2 linked regions of the Streptomyces venezuelae genome follow. The protein of the gene in region 1 interacts with the protein of each later gene in a pairwise test. Links are inferred from orthologs where the notes say so. Each region holds a gene or a part of one and is shown in the gene's direction. Other genes may lie near its edges. The genes, in order: panC and DEJ48_RS31435.

Region 1 (3,302 bases):
GCCGTACACATCGGTGGGGTCCTCGGGGCCGACCACCTCGGGAGCCGCGGCCGCCAGCGCCGACAGGCGCTCGGTGAGGGGGATGCTCAGGACGGAACGGTGCAGGGTCCGGGCGGCTCCCGCGGCGGCGGCACGGCGGCGGGCCGACTGGATCTCCTCCGCGTCCCGCGGCTCCGGCTGCTCTTCTACTGCGCTTTCAGAGGGCATCCTCCGAGCATGGCCCGTTCACCGTTCACCGGTCATATGAATAACCACAGGCTGTGGACAGCGGAGGACGCGGCGCCAACCGATCGCGTTAACATGACGAGAAATCGTCCGGTACCCCGAGCGGACTGGAACGGAAGGCGCCGCCGCGTGAACGCATCGCATCAGCCAGACCCGCGGGACCGCCCCGCGAGGCTCACCGTGGGAGTCGTGGGAGCGGGCCGGGTGGGACCCGCGCTCGCCGCGTCGTTGCAGCTCGCGGGGCACCGTCCGGTGGCCGCGTCCGGCGTGTCCGACACGTCGGTGCGGCGGGCCGCCGCCCTGCTCCCCGACGTCCCCCTCGTCCCGCCCGCCGAGGTACTCGAACGGGCCGACCTGGTGCTCCTGACCGTCCCCGACGACGCCCTTCCCGGCCTCGTCGAGGGCCTCGCCGAGACCGGCGCGGTGCGCCCGGGCCAGCTGCTCGTCCACACCTCCGGGCGGTACGGCACACAGGTCCTCGAACCCGCCCTGCGCGCCGGGGCCCTGCCGCTCGCGCTGCACCCCGCCATGACGTTCACCGGCACCGCCGTCGACGTGCAGCGCCTCGCGGGATGCTCCTTCGGAGTGACCGCACCCGAGGAGCTGCGGCTCGCCGCCGAGGCCCTGGTCATCGAGATGGGCGGCGAGCCCGAGTGGATCGCCGAGGAGAACCGCCCGCTCTACCACGCGGCCCTCGCCCTGGGCGCGAACCACCTGGTCACGCTGGTCGCCGAGTCCATGGAGCTGCTCCGCGACGCGGGCGTCGCGGCCCCCGACCGCATGCTCGGCCCGCTGCTCGGCGCCGCCCTGGACAACGCGCTCCGCTCGGGCGACGCGGCGCTCACCGGGCCCGTCGCGCGCGGCGACGCGGGCACCGTCGCCGCCCATGTCGCCGAGTTGCGCAAGCACGCCCCGCAGACCGTCGCGGGGTACCTCGCGATGGCCCGCGCCACCGCCGACCGCGCCCTCGCCCACGGCCTGCTCAAGCCGGAGCTCGCCGAGGACCTCCTCGGCGTGCTGGCCAACGGCGCGCAGGGCACCACAGGATCCGGCGGCGCCGAAGGGGGCACCCGATGAGCGCCACGCTCCTGCACACCGCCGAACCGCTCCGCACGCGCGTGCGTGCGGGCCGCCGGGCCGTCGTCATGACCATGGGCGCCCTGCACGACGGGCACGCCTCCCTGGTCCGCGCCGCACGCCGCGTCGCAGGACCGGAGGGCGAGGTCGTCGTCACGGTCTTCGTGAACCCGCTCCAGTTCGGCGCGGGCGAGGACCTCGACCGCTACCCGCGCACCCTCGAAGCGGACATCAAGATCGCCGAACAGGCCGGTGCGGACATCGTGTTCGCCCCCTCCGTGGACGAGGTCTACCCCGGCGGCGAACCCCAGGTCCGCGTCGGAGCGGGCCCCATGGGCACCGTTCTCGAAGGCGCCACCCGCCCCGGGCACTTCGACGGCATGCTCACCGTCGTCGCCAAGCTGCTGCATCTCACCGCGCCCGACGTGGCCCTCTTCGGGCAGAAGGATGCCCAGCAGCTCGCCCTGATCCGCCGCATGGTCCGCGACCTCGACTTCCCCGTGGAGATCGTCGGCGTCCCCACCGTCCGCGAGGACGACGGCCTGGCCCTCTCCAGCCGCAACCGCTACCTCGCCCCGGCCGAACGGCGCACCGCCCTCGCCCTCTCCCAGGCCCTCTTCGCCGGCCGCGACCGGCACGCCGCCCAGGAGGCGCTGCGCGCCCGCGCCGCCAGCGCCCCCGCCTCACGCGCGCGTGCCGTCGCCCTGAGCGAGATCGGCGAGTCCCGCGCGGCGGCCGACGCGCACGCCGTGGCGGAGTCCGCGGCGCCCTCCGCGACCGGCGGACCCGCCGCCGTCGTCGCCGCGGCCCGCCTCGTCCTCGACGAGGCCGCCCGCCTCGTCCCCCCGCTGGAGCTGGACTACGTGACGCTGGTGGACCCCGCCGACTTCACCGAGGTCCGCCCCGGCCACCACGGCGAGGCCGTCCTCGCCGTGGCCGCCAGGGTCGGCTCGACGCGGCTCATCGACAACATCCCGCTGACGTTCGGAGCCTCCGTATGAGCGCGCACCGTACGGCCCCGACCGCAGCAGCCGTCCACGCGAACGGAGTCCCCGCATGAGCGCCACCGGCATACGGCTGCACGCGCCCGCCCCCGGCTGGTCCCTCGACGCCGACATCGTGGTCGTCGGCTCCGGAGTGGCCGGACTGACGGCCGCCCTGCGCGGCGCGGCAGCCGGCCTCAGGACCGTCGTGGTGACCAAGGCCCGCCTGGACGCGGGCTCCACCCGCTGGGCGCAGGGCGGCGTCGCCGCGGCGCTCGGCGAGGGCGACACCCCCGAACAGCACCTGGACGACACGCTCGTGGCGGGCGTGGGGCTCTGCGACGAGGAGGCCGTGCGCACCCTCGTCACCGAGGGCCCCGGGGCCGTACGCCGCCTCATCGAGACCGGCGCCCTCTTCGACAAGGACGCCGATGGCGTCATCGAGCTGGCCCGCGAGGGCGGCCACCACCGCCGCCGCATCGTGCACGCGGGCGGCGACGCGACCGGTGCGGAGATCTCCCGCGCCCTCGTCGACGCGGTCCGCGCACGCGGCATCCCGACGGTCGAGAACGCGCTGGTCCTCGACCTCCTCACCGACGCCGACGGCCACACCGCGGGTGTCTCCCTGCACGTCATGGGGGAGGGCCAGCACGACGGCGTGGGCGCCGTCCACGCCCCCGCGGTCGTCCTCGCCACCGGCGGCATGGGTCAGGTCTTCGCCGCGACCACGAACCCGTCCGTCTCCACGGGAGACGGCGTCGCACTCGCCCTGCGCGCGGGCGCCGAGGTCTCCGACCTCGAATTCGTGCAGTTCCACCCCACGGTGCTCTTCCTCGGCGCGGACGCCGAGGGTCAGCAGCCGCTGGTCTCCGAGGCCGTACGGGGCGAGGGCGCGCACCTCGTGGACGCCGACGGCGTGCGCTTCATGGTCGGGCAGCACGAGCTGGCCGAGCTGGCGCCCCGCGACATCGTCGCCAAGGGCATCACGCGCCGCATGCAGGAAAAGGGCACCGACCA
Region 2 (3,077 bases), 3.0 Mb from region 1 along the record:
CCCCGCACCCCACCCTCGACGGCACCGTCTACTGGACGCTGATCGGGCGGATCGAGGACTGCCTCGTCTCCCTCGCCCCCGCCCTGCCCGAGCCGCTCCGCCTGGAACGGCTCGACCTCGCGCTCACCGTGGTCGGCGCCGCGCTGGGCGACCGCGCACGCCAGTACCTGGCCGACGCCACCCCTCTGACCGGCGAGGACGTCTTCCTCGCCGATCTCGTCGAGACCACCGCAGCGCTGCTGCGGGCCCCGCATCGCACCCCTGGAGACACCGCATGAGCCAGCACGACAGCCGGCACGACCTCACCGGCCGCACCGTCATCATCACCGGCGCCGCGCGCGGCCTCGGCGCGGAGGCGGCCCGCCAGGCCGTCGCCGCGGGCGCCAACGTCGTCCTCACCGACGTCCTCGCGGACGAGGGCGCGGCCACCGCCGCCGAGCTCGGCGAGCGCGCCCGGTTCGCGCGCCACGACGTGACGTCGGAGGAGGACTGGCAGCGCGTCGTCGACCTCGCCGTCACCGAGTTCGGCGGCCTGCACGGCCTGGTGAACAACGCCGGGATATCCACCGGCCAGTTCCTGGAGTCGGAGTCCGTCGAGCACTTCCGCAAGGTCCTCGACATCAACCTCACCGGCGTCTTCATCGGCATGAAGACCGCCGTGCCCGCCATGAAGGAGGCCGGGGGCGGCTCCATCGTGAACATCTCGTCCGCCGCCGGTCTGATGGGCCTCGCGCTGACCGCGGGCTACGGCGCGTCCAAGTGGGGCGTGCGCGGCCTCACCAAGATCGGCGCGGTGGAGCTCGGCACGGCCCGCATCCGCGTCAACTCCGTCCACCCCGGCATGACGTACACCCCGATGACCGCCCAGGTCGGCATCGAGAAGGGCGAGGGCAAGTACCCCAACACCCCGATGGGCCGGGTCGGCGAGCCGCACGAGATCGCCGGAGCCATGGTCTTCCTGCTCTCCGACGCCGCCTCCTACGTCACGGGAGCCGAGCTCGCCGTCGACGGCGGCTGGACGGCCGGGCCGACCGTGAAGTACGTCATGGGCCAGTGACCGCCCCTCCGGTCCCGTCGCACGGGGGTGGGGTTGGATGGGGCGCATGACCGCCGACAGCGGGCCCGCGCCCGACCCCAGCGAAGAGCTGATCACCATCGTCGACGAGCACGACGAGGTGGTCGGCGAGGCCCGGCGCGGCGAGGCGTACGCGCGCGGGCTGCGCCACCGGTGCACGTTCATCCTGGCGCGCGACGCCGAGGGCCGCGTCTTCGTGCACCGCCGCACCCCGACCAAGCTCGTCTTCCCCTCGCTGTACGACATGTTCGTCGGCGGCGTGGTCGGGGCCGGGGAGTCCTACGACGACGCGGCGCTGCGCGAGGCGGAGGAGGAGCTCGGCGTGCACGGACTGCCGCGCCCGACCCCGCTGTTCAAGTTCCTGTACGACGACGGCGCCGGGAAGTCCTGGTGGTCGTACCTCTACGAAGTCCGCTGCGAGCTGCCCGTGCGGCCGCAGGTCGAGGAGGTCGCCTGGCACGCCTTCGTCCCGGAGGAGGAGCTGGAGCGACGGCTCGACGAGTGGGAGTGGGTACCGGACGGACTCGACGCCTACCACCGGCTGCGGGCCTTTCGGGCGGCGTGACCGACGCGGTGCGGATCGGCGCGGCTTGATCGAGACCGCCTAGGGTGCGGCCGTGAGCAATTTCGTACAGAGCCTGAGGCTGTGGTTCGCGCCAGAGCGGATCCGCGAGGACGGCGACACCCCCGACTACCGCTTCTCCCTCGCCAACGAACGCACCTTCCTCGCCTGGCTGCGCACCGCGCTCGCGCTGATCGGCGGCGGCTTCGCCGTGGACCAGTTCCTGCCGGACCTGCGCTGGGGGTGGCGGATCGGGCTCGCGCTCGCGCTGCTCGTCTCGGGCGTCCTGTGCTCGCTGCGCGCGGTCAACCACTGGGTGCGGTGCGAGCGGGCCATGCGGCGCGGCGAGGACCTGCCGTCCAGCCGCTTCCCGACGGTGCTGAGCCTGGCCGTCGCGGTGGTCGCGGTCGCCATGGTGGTGGTCGTGCTGTTCGGGTGGGAGGGGTGACGGAGGGGGCCGGGTCCGGGGCCTCGCGGGTCCGTGATCCCGGACTGCAGCCGGAGCGCACCCGTCTCGCGTGGCGGCGTACGACCCTGTCGTGCACGGTGGCCGCGGTGCTCGCGGCCCGCGCGGTTCTGCACGGCGGGGCCACGGCGTTCGGCGTGCTCGCGTGCGCGCTGTGCCTGCTGCTCTGGCTCGGCTTCCTGGCGGTGGCGCACCGCCGGATGGTCACGCTGACGGCGCCCCGGCCCCGGACGATGTCGCTGCGGGCGGCACGGGGGGCGGCACTGTGCACGGTGGCGCTGGCGCTGTGCGCCGTGGTGATGCTCCTCTGAGGAGCATCACCACGCGAAGCCTGCCTTCAGTCCGCCCACTCCACCGTCACCACGATCTTCCCCCTGGTCCGCCCCTCCTCGCTCAGCCGGTGCGCCTCGGCCGCCCGCTCCAGCGGGAACGTCTTGTCCACGTGGACGGTCACGACGTCCTGCTCGGCGAGTTCGGACAGGCGCTGGAGGTCCGCGGCGACGGGGCGTACGAAGCAGTAGTGGCCGCCGAGGCCGATCACCCCGCCGTCCGCGATGGACGCGAGGCGGCCGCCGGGCGAGAGGAGTTCGGCGGACGCCTTCAGCGTGTCGCCGCCCACCGTGTCGAACGCCGCGTCGACGCCCTCCGGGGCGAGCCCGCGGACCCGGTCCACCAGGCCGTCCCCGTACGTGATCGGCTCGGCGCCCAGCTCGCGCAGGTAGTCGTGGTTGCGTTCGCTCGCGGTGCCGATGACGCGGGCGCCCGCGTGCCGGGCCAGCTGCACGGCGATCGAGCCGACGCCGCCCGCCGCCGCGTGCACGAGGACGACGTCGCCCTCGGTGACCTCAAGGGCCTGGTTGACGACCTGGTACGCGGTCAGCCCGGCGAGCGGCAGCCCCGCGGCCTCCTCGAAGGTGAGGTTGCGCGGCTTGCGGGCGAGGGTGCGGATCGGCGCGGCGACGTACTCCGCGAAC

What was found.
Region 2: the proteins of panC (region 1) and DEJ48_RS31435 interact in binary tests that used the Escherichia coli proteins (3 or more experiments, as listed by UniProt). The link is inferred for Streptomyces venezuelae from one-to-one orthologs.

The regions. Positions count from the first base shown.
Region 1 is NZ_CP029192.1:4,072,655-4,075,956, reverse strand. What follows is about bases 310-3,300. They hold panC (pantoate--beta-alanine ligase), read left to right. Parts: upstream 310-1,298; coding sequence 1,299-2,303; downstream 2,304-3,300. Other genes in these bases: DEJ48_RS17420 (L-aspartate oxidase), read left to right, coding at 2,359-3,300; DEJ48_RS17430 (Rossmann-like and DUF2520 domain-containing protein), read left to right, coding at 355-1,302. Also shown: DEJ48_RS17435 (threonine aldolase family protein), read right to left, coding at 1-207; more of DEJ48_RS17420, read left to right, coding at 3,301-3,302. UniProt on the Escherichia coli protein: Catalyzes the condensation of pantoate with beta-alanine in an ATP-dependent reaction via a pantoyl-adenylate intermediate.
Region 2 is NZ_CP029192.1:7,118,406-7,121,482, reverse strand. What follows is about bases 106-2,871. They hold DEJ48_RS31435 (NUDIX hydrolase), read left to right. Parts: upstream 106-1,103; coding sequence 1,104-1,640; downstream 1,641-2,871. Other genes in these bases: DEJ48_RS31420 (NADP-dependent oxidoreductase), read right to left, coding at 2,441-2,871; DEJ48_RS31425 (DUF202 domain-containing protein), read left to right, coding at 2,082-2,414; DEJ48_RS31430 (YidH family protein), read left to right, coding at 1,693-2,085; DEJ48_RS31440 (glucose 1-dehydrogenase), read left to right, coding at 275-1,057; DEJ48_RS31445 (TetR family transcriptional regulator), read left to right, coding at 106-278. Outside these bases: more of DEJ48_RS31445, read left to right, coding at 1-105; more of DEJ48_RS31420, read right to left, coding at 2,872-3,077.